3 regions of the Paenibacillus sp. FSL L8-0435 genome follow, and region 1 is predicted to be linked to each of the others. Evidence: riboswitches for the same ligand, from Rfam matches in the RefSeq annotation. Region 1 holds a riboswitch; each other region holds the start of a gene.
The links. A riboswitch is a leader RNA that binds a small molecule or an ion and turns the genes downstream of it on or off. The one in region 1 is predicted to bind S-adenosylmethionine.
Positions count from the first base shown of each region.

Region 1 (5,713 bases):
TTTCAAGCGACTGATTTTCCGACGTGTGCGATCATCCAGAATTTCGGCACCGCCACCAGGCAAGGAATCCAGTCCAGCTTCGTGAATGGCACGAACAACTTCTTCCAATGTAAGGCCATCGGATACTTCAACCATTTTCATAATCTCCGCTGGGGAGAAAGAGTGCATCGTGATGTTTGGGAAACGCTCTTTGATGGCTTTCAACAGGTCTGTATAATAGCTGAAAGGCAAGTTTGGATTCGTTCCACCTTGCATCAAAATCTCGGTACCATTCACATCTTCCGTTTCCTGAATCTTCTGGAAAATAACTTCGTCCGGAAGTACATAACCTTCATCCGATCCAGGTCTGCGGTAAAAAGCACAAAAACGGCAGTACACATCACACACGTTCGTGTAGTTGACGTTACGCCCGATTACAAATGTTCTGTATGGTTCAGGGTGCATGCGTTTCATAATGACATTAGCAGCAGCCCCGATTTTGTCCACTTCGTTGGATTCAAATAGCTGAATCGTGTCTTCCAAGTCCAACCGTTCGCCCCGAAGGGCTTTATCTAAGATACGGTCTACCGTACTCATCGTAAAAAAGCCTCCCTCATGAAGAGAAATTATATAACGATCCGTCCCAACTTGTTCAAGAAAAGCAAGTTCTGGTGGCAACATCGTATTTCTGTACTCCACATATCGTAACACAGGTTACATGTGAAAAAAAGCACCTTATGTACAGGTGCTTTAAAAATAAGTAAAAATTTTTACATATGGAAAAGAATTATTTCAAACTTAAGTGATACGCATCGGCTTATTCGGTCATCCAGTTTTGCTAGGATTCCTGAAGTGCTTGTTCCAAATCTACAATCAGATCTTCGATATCTTCCAGACCTACAGAGAAGCGCAGCAACCCATCTGTAATGCCACGGTCACGGCGAACCTCAGCCGGCATTGCAGCGTGAGACATCATCGCTGGGTAGGACAGAATACTCTCCACAGCTCCCAAGCTTACAGCAACAATGGGGAGCTTCACCCGGTTAAGAACTGCTTTTGCACGATCACCTGAACCGACATCAAATGAAACGACAGCTCCATATCCTGTGGACTGGCGCTCATGTGCCTCACGGCCCGGATGATCCTCAAGTCCTGGATAAAAGACAGCGGTAATATCACTGCGCTCATTAAGCCATGCCGCCAGTTTGGCTGTGCTCCGTTCACTATGAGCCATGCGAGCCCCCAAGGTTTTCATCCCGCGCATCAGAAGCCAGGATTCTTGTGCCCCGAGTACAGTTCCAAGTCCATTTTGCAACTGTTTCAGTTGTACGCCAAGTGATTCCGTGCGAGCAACGGCTAACCCTGCCAGTACATCACTGTGACCTCCGAGAAACTTCGTAGCACTATGTACGACGATGTCCACACCAAGCTCGATTGGACGCTGATAATACGGTGTCATAAAGGTGTTATCCAGAATCGTGATCAGGTCATGTTCCTTCGACCAGTCAGTTACAGCAGCGATATCCGTAATCCGCAGTGTAGGATTGGACGGTGTTTCCATATAAACTGCCTTGGTGTTTGGCTTGAGTGCCGCTTTTACTTCATCTATATTGGTCATGTCTACAAAGGTTGTCTCAATCTGCATACGGCTTAATATGGAAGTAAGCAAACGATACGTACCTCCATATACGTCTTCCGTCACAATCATGTGATCCCCTGCGGAGAACATCATGAACACGCTTGAGATCGCAGCCATCCCCGAAGAATAGGCAAAGCCTCGTGCGCCGCCCTCCAGCAATGTGATGTAATCTTCCAAAGCCTGACGTGTCGGATTACCCGAACGACTGTAATCATGTTGAGGCGGATTGAAGATATCAAAATGATGGAAGGTTGATGCTTGATAGATCGGTACACTGGAGGCTCCAGTCGTTTTGTCAATCTCATCGCCAAAATGGAGCAACTTGGTATCAAATTTCAACTCGGAATTGGGCTTGTTGTTGGACTCACTCATGAGTGCACGCCTCCTTCCACTTCTTGTTGTGCAGCTGTCAGCGCATTGCCGAGATCTGCAATCAGATCATCCGCATGTTCAATGCCTACGGAGAACCGGAGCAGACGGTCATCCACACCTACGGCTTCACGAATTTCAAGCGGAATATCCGCATGAGTCTGTACTGCCGGATAAGTCATGAGTGATTCAACTCCGCCGAGACTTTCGGCAAAAGCAATGAGTTTGATATGACGCAGCAACGGTTCAACATAACGTGCATCCTTCACTTTGAAAGAGAAGATACCTGTGTTACCCGTGGATTGTTTGTTCTGTATCTCATACCCCGGATGATCGGATAGGCCTGGATGATACACTTCAACCACCGCTGGGTGCTCAAGCAAGTATTTAGCAATCGTAAGTGCATTGTGCTCATGACGCTCCATGCGAAGAGCCAGCGTTTTCATACCTTTCATCAACTGGTAGGAGTCACTTGGAGATAATACCGCTCCAATGGAATTATGCAGGAACGCCATCTCTGCAGATAATGCCTCACCTTTGGTAATAATTAGTCCGGCGAGCACATCATTGTGTCCACCCAGATATTTGGTAGCGCTATGAATGATGATATCGGCACCCAGTTCAATCGGACGTTGGAAAAATGGAGTCAACAACGTGTTGTCAACAATGGTCAACAGGTTGTAACCTTTCGCCCAGGAAGCAACGGCTTCCACATCGGTGATCATCATCAGTGGATTGGTTGGTGTCTCAATAAATACAGCTCTGGTATTCGGCTGACGAACCTTCTCCAGTGCTGCAAGGTCATTCGTATCCACATAACTAGCAGTTACGCCGAAACGGGACAGAATACGTTCCAGCAGACGATAGGTTCCACCATACAGATCCAGCGATACAATCAGATGATCCCCTTGACCAAACATGGCAAAGATCGTTTGCAACGCGGCCATTCCCGAGCTACAGGCAAACCCTGCATCACCGGACTCCAGCGCTGCGGCGGCTTCTTCCAATACTTTACGTGTTGGATTAGTCGTACGAATATAATCAAACCCCGTGCTTTGTCCAAGCTTCGGGTGGCGAAACGCAGTGGATTGATAGATCGGAAAGTTAATGGCGCCTGTTACCGGTTCATTGATGGACCCAATTTGTGCTAAGCGGCTTTCGATTTTCAACTTGTTGTTGTCTTCCATTGCTGCATCCTCCTGTAATCTCGATTAGATTTGCGGGCCAATATCGTAAGGTGTTTCTTGATACACATAGTAATTGAGCCAGTTAGAGAATAATAAGTTGGCATGAGCGCGCCAAGTAGCCGGTGGCACACGGGAAGGGTCGTCATTCGGATAATAATGTCTAGGCAATGCGATATCCAACCCTTTGGCTGCATCCCGGTCATACTCCCATTTTAATGAGAACGGGTCATACTCGGCATGTCCTGTGGCAAAAATCTGTTTGCCGTCTTTGGTAGCAACCAGGAAAATCCCCGCTTCCTCGGATTCAGCCAAAATCTCTAAATTCTCATTCTTTTCAATATCTTCGCGTCTCACTTCCGTATGACGGGAATGTGGAACGTTGAATACTTCATCGAACCCACGCAACAACGGAACATGTGGTTTATTGATGGTATGTGGGAAAACCCCAAAACACTTCTCATCAAGTGCAACCTTGGGTACGTCAAAATGATGGTATAAACCCGCCTGGGAAGCCCAGCATATGTGGAGGGTTGAAGTCACATTGGTTTTGGTCCATTCGAAGATTTCCTGGATTTCATTCCAATAGTTCACGTCTTCGAAATCCATCTGTTCCACCGGTGCACCCGTAATGATCATTCCATCGAAACGGCGGTGCTCAATCTCATCAAAGGTTTTATAGAACAGATCCAAATACTCCTGAGACGTATTCTTCGACGTATGGGATTTGGGATGTACGAGAACGACATCCACCTGAATAGGCGTGTTTCCCACCAGACGAAGCAATTGTGTTTCGGTCGTTTCCTTTGTGGGCATCAGGTTTAATATAGCGATACGGAGTGGACGAATATCCTGCTGATATGCAGAAGTTTCATCCATGACGAAGATATTCTCTCCTTCAAGTACTTCTTTTGCTGGTAGAGTATCGGGTATTTTGATTGGCATATAAATCTAACTCCTCCTTGTGCATAGATAGATGCAGCCACCCCTGGCTTGATGTCTTCACATCAATACAGTTATAGACTGCCTTGAGCTTGTAAAAACATTGAATTGCTCTTTCATCCAACGTTACAAACAACCTCAAGTTCCTTAGCGAAAATCACTGCTGAGAAGTCGGGGCATATAACAAAGACCTTCCTCGGATTTCGAGAAAGGTCATATGTAAAAAAGATATGCGCCTCTCTCATCTCTCAGTTACAACAGTGCCACTTGACACTTAGTCGCTGCAAGAATTAGCACCGTGCGGTATACCGCCGGTTGCCGGGTTTCATCGGGCCAGTCCCTCCACCTACTCTTGATAAGATTTCGCTGTATTAGATTGTAATTAAATATGGTTCACCGTCTACTTTATTACATTAATGCCCTCACGTCAAGATGCAGTTCGATGTCTGCTTCCCAGATCGGAACCGTTCATCATCCGTTGTCATACACTGCCTCAGGGCGCGAAATAGACACATTTTTGCGCTTGAAAGCACCTTGTACCAGCGGTATACTAAACAAGGTGTTATAAACCCTTATGTGAGAGGTGACATATTAAATGGATGGCGACCCGAGGCCTGACTGGCAGCCGAATTCCGACAAACTGCATAGAGAATTGACATCAGCATGCCGGCAGCGGGACGTGACTTCCGTTTGAGTATATAGTGAACGCAGCCCTGATCTCCAGGCTCCGCTGCCGACCGGCTGATTTGTTCTTTTTGCGCCCATAATGATAATATCCGCCAAGTTGGCGGGTGCAGAAGGAGTAGATTAACGATGAAAATCCGGTTGGTAAACAACGGTGTATTTATTCCGGTGGACGACATTCAGCAGGCGCTGACTCCACCAGCGGAAGGATTTTACTGGATTGATGCAGACGTAGACGATTTGGCGGTACTTCAGCCGCTGTTCTTGATGCATGATCTGGCTGTGGAAGACTGTCTTAGTGATGAAGAACAACGTCCGAAGATTGAAATTTATGAGAACCATTATTTTATTGTGATTAATAGCATCCGTTTCGATGATGAAGAGATATTTCTACGTGCGGTCAACCTGTTTCTCGGCAGACATTTCATTATTAGTGTTACCAAGCAAAAGGTCAGCGAATTGCGCACACTGAAACCAATCCTGTGGGAACAGGAAATCAGTACACCGGATCGTCTGCTGTATTTGCTGGTTGACTTGATTGTTGATAATTATTTCACCGTAGGTGACCGAATTGAAGCACGGATCGAGAAGCTTGAGGAAGACATTCTGATGCACACCAAAAAGTCACATCTGAATGAGATTATCGGGCTGCGCAGTGAGATCCTGTGGCTGAAAAAAGTGCTTGGACCTCAGAAAGAGGTCATTAACACCCTAAACAAAAAAGATCTGCGTCTCATCGATGATCAACTGCAAAAGTATTTCAGTGACATCTATGAGAATGCTGTAAAAATCTCTGAAACCTTTGAGACTTATCGCGACCTGATGGGAAACTTGCGAGAAGCCTACCAATCCAGTATTGCGAACCGGGCGAATGAGATCATGCGTGTATTTACCGCCATTACCACGGTCTTCATGC
Region 1 is NZ_CP150185.1:1,912,462-1,918,174, reverse strand. It holds gene mqnC (cyclic dehypoxanthinyl futalosine synthase) at 1-576, opposite strand, end outside; gene NST33_RS08825 (aminotransferase class I/II-fold pyridoxal phosphate-dependent enzyme) at 818-1,990, opposite strand; gene NST33_RS08820 (PLP-dependent transferase) at 1,987-3,174, opposite strand; gene metA (homoserine O-succinyltransferase) at 3,199-4,116, opposite strand; SAM riboswitch class I at 4,352-4,475, opposite strand; gene corA (magnesium/cobalt transporter CorA) at 4,927-5,713, shown strand, end outside.

Region 2 (5,713 bases), 2.9 Mb from region 1:
AAGATCAAGGTCATTATGTACGCCTTTCTGCCAGTAATATATCTAACAGCATTAATGCCGAAAACCGTGGATGAAACTTTTGCACTGGGTGATATGTTGGGCAATCTATCCGTGCTTCTTTTTGCCATTTTACCTCTGTTGCTGCTGTTAATAAGTCTGATTCGCAAAAAGGGAGGCAAGCAAGCATGATTCGTATTTTTATGCTTTTACGTGTAGCCTTTGCTTTGTCCGTTCTTCTGGTAATATCCGGATGCTGGAGCAGTAGGGAGATCGAGGAACTAAGTGTCTATGTTGGTCTCGGGATCGATATCGCGAAAGAAACAGAATTTGAGAAGGACATCGCTGCCCAGGGAGGAAAGTATCCAAAGAATAATTATATAACGGCTACCGTGCAGATTGCTCCCGGGACGGGCGGTTCGAACAGTAAACAGGGCGGACAATCCGGTTCACCTGCTTCGGGAAAGACTTCCTATTCCAATGAACAGCTTACTGGAGATTCGTTGCTGCAAATCTTTCGTCAGTTTGCACTAAGGCGAGACCGTCCACTTATCGGACATCATCTAAAGGTCATCGTTGTCTCCAAGGATATTGCCAAAAAGTATGGTCTGGACCAGCTGCTGGATTTTGTACTTCGGGATAACGATATTCGTCCAAATTGTCTGGTGCTGATAAGTCATCATCGCGCCGTGGATGTCCTGACTTCGGATGATCCCTCTCGGATTCCAGCATTTTATCTAACAGGAATTACCGGTAATTCATACTTGTCCAACAAAATCCTTGACCCTGTTTTGCTCTCCAAATTAGATGCCCAAATGCAATCTGGTTCCAGTTTCTTGCTCCAGAATGTACTGTACTCCAATGGAGAGGGCAAGTTCTCAGGTGGCAGCATATTCGATGGGAAAACAACCAAGTTTATTGGAGAACTAAGTCAAACGGATCTGGAAGGTTTATCGTGGCTCAGGCCTAAGGAAAGAGGAGGCGTCTTGAAGACTTACAACAAAGAGGGATTCACTGTTGTATATGAAATGAAAAAGAAGAAAACAAAAGTAATTCCCAAGGTTGTTGGCAATGATATTTCATTCCATGTAAAGACCGAATCCGAAGGCTGGTTAATGGAGGATTGGCGTGCTCCCGAAAGAGAGGAAAAAGGGGCTTATCGCGGGGAACTGGAAAAAGAATTTGCTGAACTGGCGGAACAACAGATTCGTCAGGTGTTATACAAGCTGCAGCATACCTACAAAGTGGATGTTGCGGATTTTCGGGATAGCTTACGTATTAAAGAGCCCAAAACATGGAAGAAAGTCAAAGATGATTGGGATAACATTTTTAGTACCGTGCCAATTACGTACGATGTGAAGATTAGCATTACCAATCCGGGATCATCCACCGAATAGCGATGTGTTTCATTTATGATTTAAATGTTGACACATTCATGATAGATCGCTATATTTATAAAAAATCATTTTCTTATCCAGAGAGGTGGAGGGACTGGCCCTTAGAAACCTCAGCAACAGATCTGAAGGATACTGTGCTAATTCCAGCGGGTGAAAGCCTGATAGATAGGAGCGTTTGTTTTTATTTGTCAGTAACGGCGCACTCTTTAGGCAGAGTGGGTCTTTTTTGTTTTTTCTGGATGAAGAAGTAGGGGAGCAGCAGGTATGGAGAACAACAACGACAAAGGGCATTTTCAGCGGAAAATGCAGGCACGGCATGTGGTCATGCTCTCTCTCGGAGGAGTTATTGGAACGGGATTATTCCTCAGCTCAGGTTACACCATTCAGCAAGCGGGACCACTGGGTACCATTCTGTCCTATCTGATCGGAGCCATCGTTGTATATCTGGTGATGCTCTGTCTTGGTGAACTGTCTGTTCATATGCCAGAGACGGGAGCATTTCATAGTTATGCAGCCAAATATATCGGACCAGCAACAGGCTACACGGTGGCTTGGTTATACTGGTTAACCTGGACTGTTGCGCTTGGCTCCGAATTCACAGCCGCCGGATTGCTGATGCAGCGCTGGTTCCCATCGGTGAACGTATGGATATGGAGCGCGCTCTTTGCCCTGATGATCTTTCTGTTTAACGCTTTAACGGTGAAATTATTTGCGGAATCCGAGTTCTGGTTCTCATCTGTAAAAGTAGTGACTATCGTAATCTTCATTATTATCGGTGGCGCAGCCATGTTTGGGTTCATTCCGATGGCGGATGCTGAACCAGCGCCGTTTCTATCGAACATTACCGCATCCGGGTGGTTCCCTCATGGGGCTACAGCGATATTGATGACCATGCTTGCTGTAAACTTTGCCTTCTCAGGCACCGAATTAATCGGCATTGCTGCCGGTGAGACGGAGAACCCGGAAAAGACGATACCGAAGGCTATTCATACAACGCTGTGGCGTTTAGTTATTTTCTTCATCGGAACGATCATTATCTTGTCGGCCTTACTGCCCATGTCGGATGCCAGTGTACTGGAAAGTCCGTTTGTAGCGGTAATGGAACGGGTGGGTGTACCCTATGCAGCAGACATTATGAACTTTGTTATTCTGACGGCGATTCTCTCTGCTGCCAATTCGGGCTTGTATGCATCTTCACGGATGCTCTGGTCTTTGGCTGACAAAAGAACGATCTCTCCGTGGTTTGCCAAATTGACCAAAAGTGGGGTACCACTGAATGCACTTCTGATCAGCATGGTAGGTGGTGCGCTGGCCTTGCTGTCCAGCATCATTGCGCCAGGTACCGTATATATAACACTGGTTTCCATTTCAGGTCTGGCTGTTGTTGCAGTATGGATGAGCATCAGTGCCTCCCAATACATGTTCCGCAGACAATATATCCGTGAAGGCCATGCGGTCAAAGATCTGGTGTACCGCACACCACTCTATCCGGTGGTACCGATTGTTTCATTTATATTATGCCTGGCTTCATGCATAGGTATTGCCTTTGACCCGACACAGCGAATTGCGCTGTATTGTGGGGTTCCGTTTATCGCATTATGTTACGCTGCTTATTATCTGACAGAACGTGTGAATAAGAAAAGAGGACAAGTACATGACGCAAGCACAACAGACTAACCCGATAGAACAGATCCTGCGTGAACATCCAGTCATGATTCTGGATGGAGCGTTGGCAACGGAACTTGAACAGCATGGATGTAATCTGGATGATCCGCTCTGGTCGGCTCGTGTGTTGCTTGAGAATCCGGATGTTATCGTTCAGGTCCATGCGGATTATTTCCGCGCAGGAGCCGACTGTGCAATTACATCCAGTTATCAGGCGACGGTGGATGGCTTCAGCAAGAGAGGAATCGATGAACAGGCAGCACTGGAGCTGATCCGCAAGACGGTGGAGTTGGCTGCAAAAGCGAGAGATGCCGTATGGGTGGAAGTGCAGAGTGATTTAGTAGGGAGAGAAAGCTCAACAGGTCAGCTTGTAGAAGCTCCTCCGGTACGTGCCGAGACGGTGGAGAATGAGGAGCAAATAACAGATCGTACAGTAGATCATGAAGGAGATTGTGCTCGTCCACGTCCAATTATTGCCGGGTCCGTTGGGCCGTACGGCGCCTATCTGGCGGATGGTTCAGAGTATGTGGGACATTACGGCGTGTCGGATGTGACGTTGGCTGCTTTCCATCGACCACGTATGGCAGCGTTGCTTGAAGCAGGTGCAGATATTCTGGCTTTTGAGACGATTCCTTCCTTGCAGGAAGCACAGGTGCTGGTTGATGTACTGAAGGAGTTTCCTCATGCGTATGCCTGGTTATCTTTTTCTTTAAAAGACGGGACAAGCATCAGCGAGGGCACACCGCTTGAGGTATGTGCACAGAAGTTTGGCTCTGAGCCGCAGATTGCGGCGATTGGCCTGAACTGTGCTCCGATGGAAGTGGTGAGGGAAGCAGTGGGTATTTTGAGCCGTACCAGCGATAAACCTGTTATTGTGTATCCGAACTCAGGAGAAGTATACGATGCGGCAACGAAGACGTGGAGCGGACAGGGTACATGTGGCAGTATGAGTGATGCTTCTGAGCAGTGGGTTGCGGCGGGCGCGCAAATTATTGGTGGTTGTTGCCGCACTACCCCACATCAGATTGGTGAACTTGCGAAGAAGTGGCGGAAATAGTTCTTAACACAATAAAACAAGCCCTTCCACATCCTATAGAGGTATGGAAGGGCTTGTTTTATTGTGTTAAGGCATCCTTATTACATTATTCGATAACCAGCATACGTGGCGATGCTTCCCGAATGATTCTTGAAGAGAACCATGAGCCAAGACTGGCTGCAATGATGGTTAGACAGGTGAACAGTACCATGCCACCCCAATGCAGGATCAGTGGAAGTTGTACGATACCATAACCGGAAAGGACCATTTCGAGTAGAAGAGGTAGCAGATATACGCCGACGAAAATACCCAGTATGGCTCCCACGGAGGACAGTATGAACATTCCCATGGTGAGCGATAACCTGATTTGGCGGGATGTCATTCCCAGCGATTTGTATATCCCGTACGTTCTGCTTTCTTTACGAATATTGATTCTACAGGTACTGAAAATAATGATGAACGTCACAGTAATAAACAACAATCCAATGAGGCTCATCGGATAGATCAGGATGTTAGCAGCTTCCGCGTAAACGGAATCAAGCAATGTCTTCTGAGTAACTACCGAAGCGAAATCTTTAAATTGCTCATTTAATTCCGAGGCAACCTTATCCGCTTGTGCCATATCGTTCACATTGATGAAGATAACATCAAATTCACTATAACTGGGGTTCACACTTCTCATAGCATCAATGGTGATTCTGCCTGAAACAGACATGTTGGCGATTGCCTGATAGATTCCTGTAATGAGGAATGTACGCTTTTCTCCTTCAATATAGATATCGATAAGATCACCGAGATCTTTATTTGATGTGTTGGCTACACTTACACCAAGGGCAATTTCATTCGCATGTTGTGGGTTAACCCCTTTTAACGTTTCGAATCCAAGTTCTTGATAACTCCCGTCCAGTACATTCAAGTTGATGCTGATGGATTGGCCCTTGACTGTTGCCGAAGACTCCGGGCTAATTACACCCGTTGTGTTCCCTTGCCAGCCTGCATTGCTAATCCTTGAATCCTCTTCTAACGTTTGTTTTAATTCAGTCTTTGGAACGTTACTTTTGTTCACGACCACTGCTGCGATATTGGCATTGTCATACCCCCATTTAGCTGCGGTCTGTTCAATTCCGGTTATACTGGTCAGCAGAACATAACCCAGAACAAGTACGGAAGAAGCCATGGTGGTTAGCAGGAGTGTTAGAACAGAGCTTTTGGTGTTTTTGAACACATGTCGGAATCCAAGCACGGCGGTCACAGGCAGTCGTGTGAAGCCGATCCAGTGGGCCAATGGCGAATTCATTTTGCCAGCCATCCGGCCGTGATCTATCTCCGACATACCATAACGAATAGCTTGCACGGGCTGTATGCTGCGTGCCTTTTTGGCATATAACACAGTGAACAGAATCACTAGAGCAAATAGTAGTGCGCCGGACAGTATGGCCGCATCCAATCCATGGACTGGAATGTTCTGATTCCCCACTCGAAGAGAGGATACAGAAATATTAATGATCCATTTGGATATCCATATACTGAGTGCAAGTCCTGGGATAATGGCTACGATGGATAACATTGCATATTGAATAACATAGGTGCCTATCGTTTTTCGGGAAGTCAGACCTAG
Region 2 is NZ_CP150185.1:6,093,339-6,099,051, reverse strand. It holds gene NST33_RS27160 (GerAB/ArcD/ProY family transporter) at 1-189, shown strand, start outside; gene NST33_RS27155 (Ger(x)C family spore germination protein) at 186-1,394, shown strand; SAM riboswitch class I at 1,465-1,566, shown strand; gene mmuP (S-methylmethionine permease) at 1,659-3,071, shown strand; gene mmuM (homocysteine S-methyltransferase) at 3,049-4,116, shown strand; gene NST33_RS27140 (FtsX-like permease family protein) at 4,202-5,713, opposite strand, start outside.
Region 2: linked by a shared signal. The riboswitch ahead of mmuP (S-methylmethionine permease) and the one ahead of metA (homoserine O-succinyltransferase) in region 1 are both predicted to bind S-adenosylmethionine.

Region 3 (5,713 bases), 3.2 Mb from region 1:
TGATATCCGTTGTTCTTATTCTAATGCAAGTAGTCATTGGTATTTTCATGATGGTGACAATGAACCGTCCGGAAGTATACATGTTCGTAGCTCTTGCTCATATGCTGGATATCGCCCTATTGTTCGGAGTATTAACGTATATGAGTTTCCTGGTGTACAAGCTGCATCGCCCGGTTAATCGATTCTAAGATATAGCTCTCCATTCTTGTGGGCTAAACATGAAAGTTCACCATCCAGTGATGTACATCATTGGACAGGTGGACTTTGTTTGATGTCAGGGAGATCAGGGCAACCTATGGCAAGCAGCAATTACACGGAATGGATGATGTGTTACGTTTACGGTGATGAATTCTTGTTGATTTGGAAAAGAGGAGGTTAGATATGCTGCGAACGTTGTTGGGGGAAAAACCACGTATAAACGAAGGTAAATTGAAGGCAGCGATGGATGCAATGGCACTTACGCTTGAGTTATTTCAGCGACAAATGCATGTGGACCATGATCCCACGCATGACTATCGGAAGCTGTATGTGTGGACGCAGGGACTCATCTCCTCACTGGATGAACTGGAGCAAAGCTGTTTCGCTGCTGCTCATTTTCGCAAAAAGGTCGTTGCAGGTTCAACGGACGATATGACGCCGACTGAAAAAGCCGAGTATGCCCGATATGTGTATTTCTACAAAGATGGCTTTATCCGCTGCTTTGCCATTCTGGATAAAGTGGGCACGGTATTAAATGAAATATTCCAGCTGAATACTTCCAATACCAAAGCGCATTTTTCTTATTTTACGGTATTAAGGCAGTTCGATTATGCGAGGGAGCATCATGATCTTGCGTTGCAATTAATACAGATCAAGGACTCTTATCGTGAACCGATGAGCAAGCTGCGCAAACGACGTAATATGGAAATTCACTACATGAACTCAGAAATGCACGATGACCTGTGGCAGTTACATCAGACCCTGCAAGGTAAAGTGAAATTGGAGGATCTGAATCAGCATGTGCAGGAAATGCGTCAGGGCGTGGATATGGTCTGTGAAACGTTAACAGCCTCTTATAGTTATATCAACAAAATATGGAAAAGAAATAATTCCCTTTGACAAATCGGAATACTTGGAATATACTGAGTTTCAATTAGAATGTTACAGTGACAAAGATTGAACTGATATTTCAAAAGTTACGTTCACATTATAAAGCATAAACTACATGAACTTATAAAATCCTACAACAACATATTTCTTATCGAGAGCGGCGGAGGGACAGGCCCGATGAAGCCCGGCAACCGATTTGTAACGACATGATACATGTATCATTCGTTATAGATGTTAGGTGCTAATTCCTACAAAATGGTGCGAGACACGATTTTGGCAGATGAGAAGGTATATTCTTTCACGTAAAGAGCCCTCTTTGTATCTGCAAAGGGCTCTTTTTTTGTACTTTAAGGGGAGTTTTCCTTTAGATCGGGTAAAGATACATGTAGGTGGTTGGAAAGGGGCAAGTGCGATTGATTGAATTAAAAGGTTTAACGAAAACGTACGGCAAAGGGGCAAAATCTACAACAGCGTTGTCCGAGCTGAATTTAAGCATCCAAAAGGGCGAAATCTACGGAGTGATTGGCCATTCCGGAGCGGGCAAAAGCACATTGATTCGCTGTATTAATTTGCTGGAACGGCCTACGGAGGGTGAAGTATGGGTTGACGGAATCAACCTGACTGAACTGAGCAAAACCGAATTGCAGCAACAGAGACGCAAAATCGGGATGATTTTTCAACACTTTAATCTGTTATCCTCGGCAACGGTATATGACAATGTAGCTTTTCCATTAAAGCTTGTGAATACACCCAAGGAAGCCATTGATCGCAAAGTGAAGGAAATGCTGGCACTGGTTGGTCTGGAGCACCATAGCAGCAAATATCCGGCTCAATTATCAGGTGGCCAGAAACAACGTGTAGGGATTGCGAGAGCACTTGCAAGTGATCCGAATGTACTTCTCTGTGATGAGGCTACTTCAGCACTTGATCCGCAGACGACAAATTCAATCCTGAAGTTATTACTCGACATTAATGAAAAGTACAACCTCACGATTGTACTGATTACACATGAGATGCATGTCATTCAGAACATCTGTGACAAGGTGGCTGTCATTCATCAAGGTGGCATTGTGGAACAGGGACCTGTAACAGATGTGTTCCTGAAGCCGCAACATGCGATTACGCGGGACTTCATGATGCGTGACCATGAAGCTGGACTTGCTCTGGAAGAGACCGCTCTGGCGAATGCAGGCGTTGAATTGCAGGCAGGTGTTGCTTCCAAACTTGTGAAGATATCTTTTCTGGGTAACAAAACATATGAAGCGATTTTGTCCAGAACGGTACGTAAAACGGGAGTGGATTTTGCCATCCTGCAAGGAACGATCTCTACGATTAAACAGGTTCCTTATGGACAGCTGACCGTTCGGTTCGAGGGTGATTCAAATGCGATTGATCGGACGATATCAGAACTAACCGCTGAGGGACTTGATGTGGAGGTGCTTCGTTAGATGGATTTTTCAACAGTTCGCTGGGAAGAGGTTGGTAAAGCCTCCATTGAGACACTGCAAATTTTGGGTGTATCAGGCTTATTTACCGTTATCTTTGGTTTGCCGCTCGGAGTTCTGCTGTTCATGACAGCCCGATCTGCTTCGATCAAATCACGGACGGTGTACATTATATTGTCCTTGATTGTGAATATTTTGCGCTCAGTCCCATTTATCATATTAATTGTTGCTCTTATTCCATTCACTCGTTCACTCGTCGGTACTGCTACAGGTGTGTTAGGGGTTATACCACCATTAGTTATTTCAGCAGCTCCTTACTTTGCTCGATTGGTGGAGACGACGTTGCGAGAAGTTGATCGGGGTGTCATTGAAGCGGCACAGTCGATGGGTGCATCGACCGGACAGATTGTAAGACGGGTATTACTGCCTGAAGCATTACCTGGTTTGGTTGCTGGGATTACCATTACCATTGTTACGCTTGTCTCTTACACGGCGATGGCGGGCATGGTTGGTGGTGGAGGACTGGGAACGCTGGCAATCAACTATGGGTATTATCGTTATCAAAATGAAATCATGATTATATCCGTAGTGTCGATGATCATTCTAGTGCAAATTCTCCAGATGGCTGGAGATCGCTTGGTTACATTTTTCACCAGGAAATAACACATAGATAACATGATGGATATGCATTTATGCGGATGCCACATGAAAAATGATTAGAGAAGGGGTTTTACACATGAAAAAATGGTCTTTTGCTTTACTTAGTCTTATGTTGATTGCGGTTCTCGCAGCTTGCGGAAACAACAAGGACTCGGATAGCGGCGCAGACAATTCAGCAGGTGCACCACGCACGGTTGAATTGAAAGTTGGAGCTTCACCTACACCACATGCAGAGATTCTGGAAAGCATCAAGCCTGAACTGGAAGCACAAGGTATTCGTTTGCAAGTCGTTACATTTAATGACTATGTACAACCTAACCAGCAACTTGCTGACAAAAAATTGGATGCAAACTTCTTCCAGCATCAGCCTTACCTGGACACAGAGAATAAAGAACGTGGATTCAACCTCGTTTCTGTAACACCTGTTCATGTTGAACCTTTTGGTGGATACTCCAAGAAGATTAAGTCTTTGGATGAATTGGCTGACGGCGCAAAAGTAGCAATTCCAAATGACCCATCCAATGGTGGACGTGCACTGTTGCTGCTCGCGAAGGAAGGTATTATTACGCTGAAAGACAACACAAATATTTCATCTACGATTCAAGATATCACAGCCAATCCGAAGAACCTGGATATCATCGAGCTGGATGCAGCCATGATGCCTCGTCAATTGGATGAAGCGGATCTGGTATTCATCAACGCTAACTATGCGCTTGAAGCGAACCTGAATCCGGCTAATGATGCTTTGCTGATCGAAGATCTGCAAGGTAACCCATACGCAAACATCCTCGTTTCCCGTGAGGACAACAAGGATGCAGATGCAATCCAAAAACTGGCTGCTGCTTTGCACTCCGAAGAAGTGAAAACATTCATCAAAGAACGTTATAAAGGTGCAGTTGAACCTGCAACTGAATAATTCACAATATGTATGATATGATGTGAAGCTATTAACAATAAGCCGTATATCTCTCCAGAAGAGATATACGGCTTATTTTATGTTTCCTAAGTGGGTGCTGACGTGGGGATCAACTTAAGTCAGAGTTTTTCCGGTTTATCAGCGCTAGAGTGATGTCCAGATTGGCGGTAATAGGATAATTCATTCTGATCAGCATACTGCTGCTCATCTGCTTCTTGCAGGTACGTCCTCTCGGAGGGAGAGAGTGTTTCTTCTTCTGCGTGTGAGCTTTTGATCTTGTATCTGATCCAACCGATTAGCCCAAGAAGGACAACCAGGATCAAAGCCCATCCTTTTTTGAGCAAAAGAAGAGCACTGAATTTCTGGGAAGCCGTGTACCCGATCCCGCCCATCAGAAGACTGTTGAGCCCTATGGTGGATGTTTTGTCAGTCGAAGCATTGTACTCCTCGTAGGTATATCCTGCATTGATACTAATTTGATTAAGGACAGTTTCCTCGAATGCCTGGCGGCTCTGTTGAAAGTTAGCCGTATCTGTAACCAGAATGGCTGTAATGTACCCTTCACGCGTCAGGAGCTTTACATTGTAATTGACCATGGCTTGCTGATCAGCGTTCTTGAAACCAAGGGAGTAAACCAACTGATGTTTGGTACTGTCATATGCCGGTTCGATTTCCCACCCCGTTATGTACGTTCTATATTCAGGATCAAGTTCTCTGTTATCTTCTTCTGTGCCTCGGATATAACTGCTTAATAGTTCTTCGGCACTCAAATTCTGATCGTCATCATGGATATGACCTGTTTTCACGTACTCAAACACAACATACCACGAGCCGAATTCACTATTGCTGGTTAGGCTTCCGATTTCATTCCCATTAGGCTTCCCATCGCTGTTAAGTATCGAGCGTTGGGTATTGGCCTTATCCAGATAGGAATGGCTCTCAGGGACTTCCAGGGTGGCCTTACCGTCCAGAGAGACAGATGCTGGTCCAGTAATCCAATCATACTCATCAGGTGCTTGTTCAGTCTCATATGCGGCTGATACCTGTAAGGCACTAGAGACTGTGAACAAACTCAACATTAAAAGTGTAAGAAATGATATCCATCTTTTGTTATTCATTCATGTAGAGGTCCTTTCGGGTTATATCCTCGACAGTACCATAGGTGTTTGATTTCGATCAAGATATATTTGGAATTAAAGGTGGATAATCCCTTGTGGATAAGTGAGTTGTAGGAGGACGATAAATCTTTTATACTGGATAGTGACTGCTCTTTGAAGAGGGGGATGAACGTGAAGGGAAAGATTGCCCTCATAACGGGAAGTGCCAAAGGTCTTGGTAAAATGACGGCCCTCAGTCTGGCAGATCAAGGGTGTCATATTGCCCTTAACTATGTACACAGTAGAACAGAAGCTGAGGCTTTAAAGGCTCAGATTATAGCCAAGGGTGTGCGGTGCATTGCCATCCAGGCTGATATATCCAAGGTGGAAGATATCTCTTCATTGGTTGAGCAGGTGGAAGGCAACCTGGGCAGCATTGATATTTTGGTGAATAACGCGGGTCCATTTGTCCGTGAACGACGATTATTTGCGGATTATTCTGAAGC
Region 3 is NZ_CP150185.1:5,783,933-5,789,645, reverse strand. It holds gene NST33_RS25755 (heme A synthase) at 1-188, shown strand, start outside; gene NST33_RS25750 (Cthe_2314 family HEPN domain-containing protein) at 382-1,098, shown strand; SAM riboswitch class I at 1,235-1,376, shown strand; gene NST33_RS25745 (methionine ABC transporter ATP-binding protein) at 1,503-2,537, shown strand; gene NST33_RS25740 (methionine ABC transporter permease) at 2,538-3,197, shown strand; gene NST33_RS25735 (MetQ/NlpA family ABC transporter substrate-binding protein) at 3,271-4,110, shown strand; gene NST33_RS25730 (DUF2167 domain-containing protein) at 4,230-5,189, opposite strand; gene NST33_RS25725 (SDR family oxidoreductase) at 5,400-5,713, shown strand, end outside.
Region 3: linked by a shared signal. The riboswitch ahead of NST33_RS25745 (methionine ABC transporter ATP-binding protein) and the one ahead of metA (homoserine O-succinyltransferase) in region 1 are both predicted to bind S-adenosylmethionine.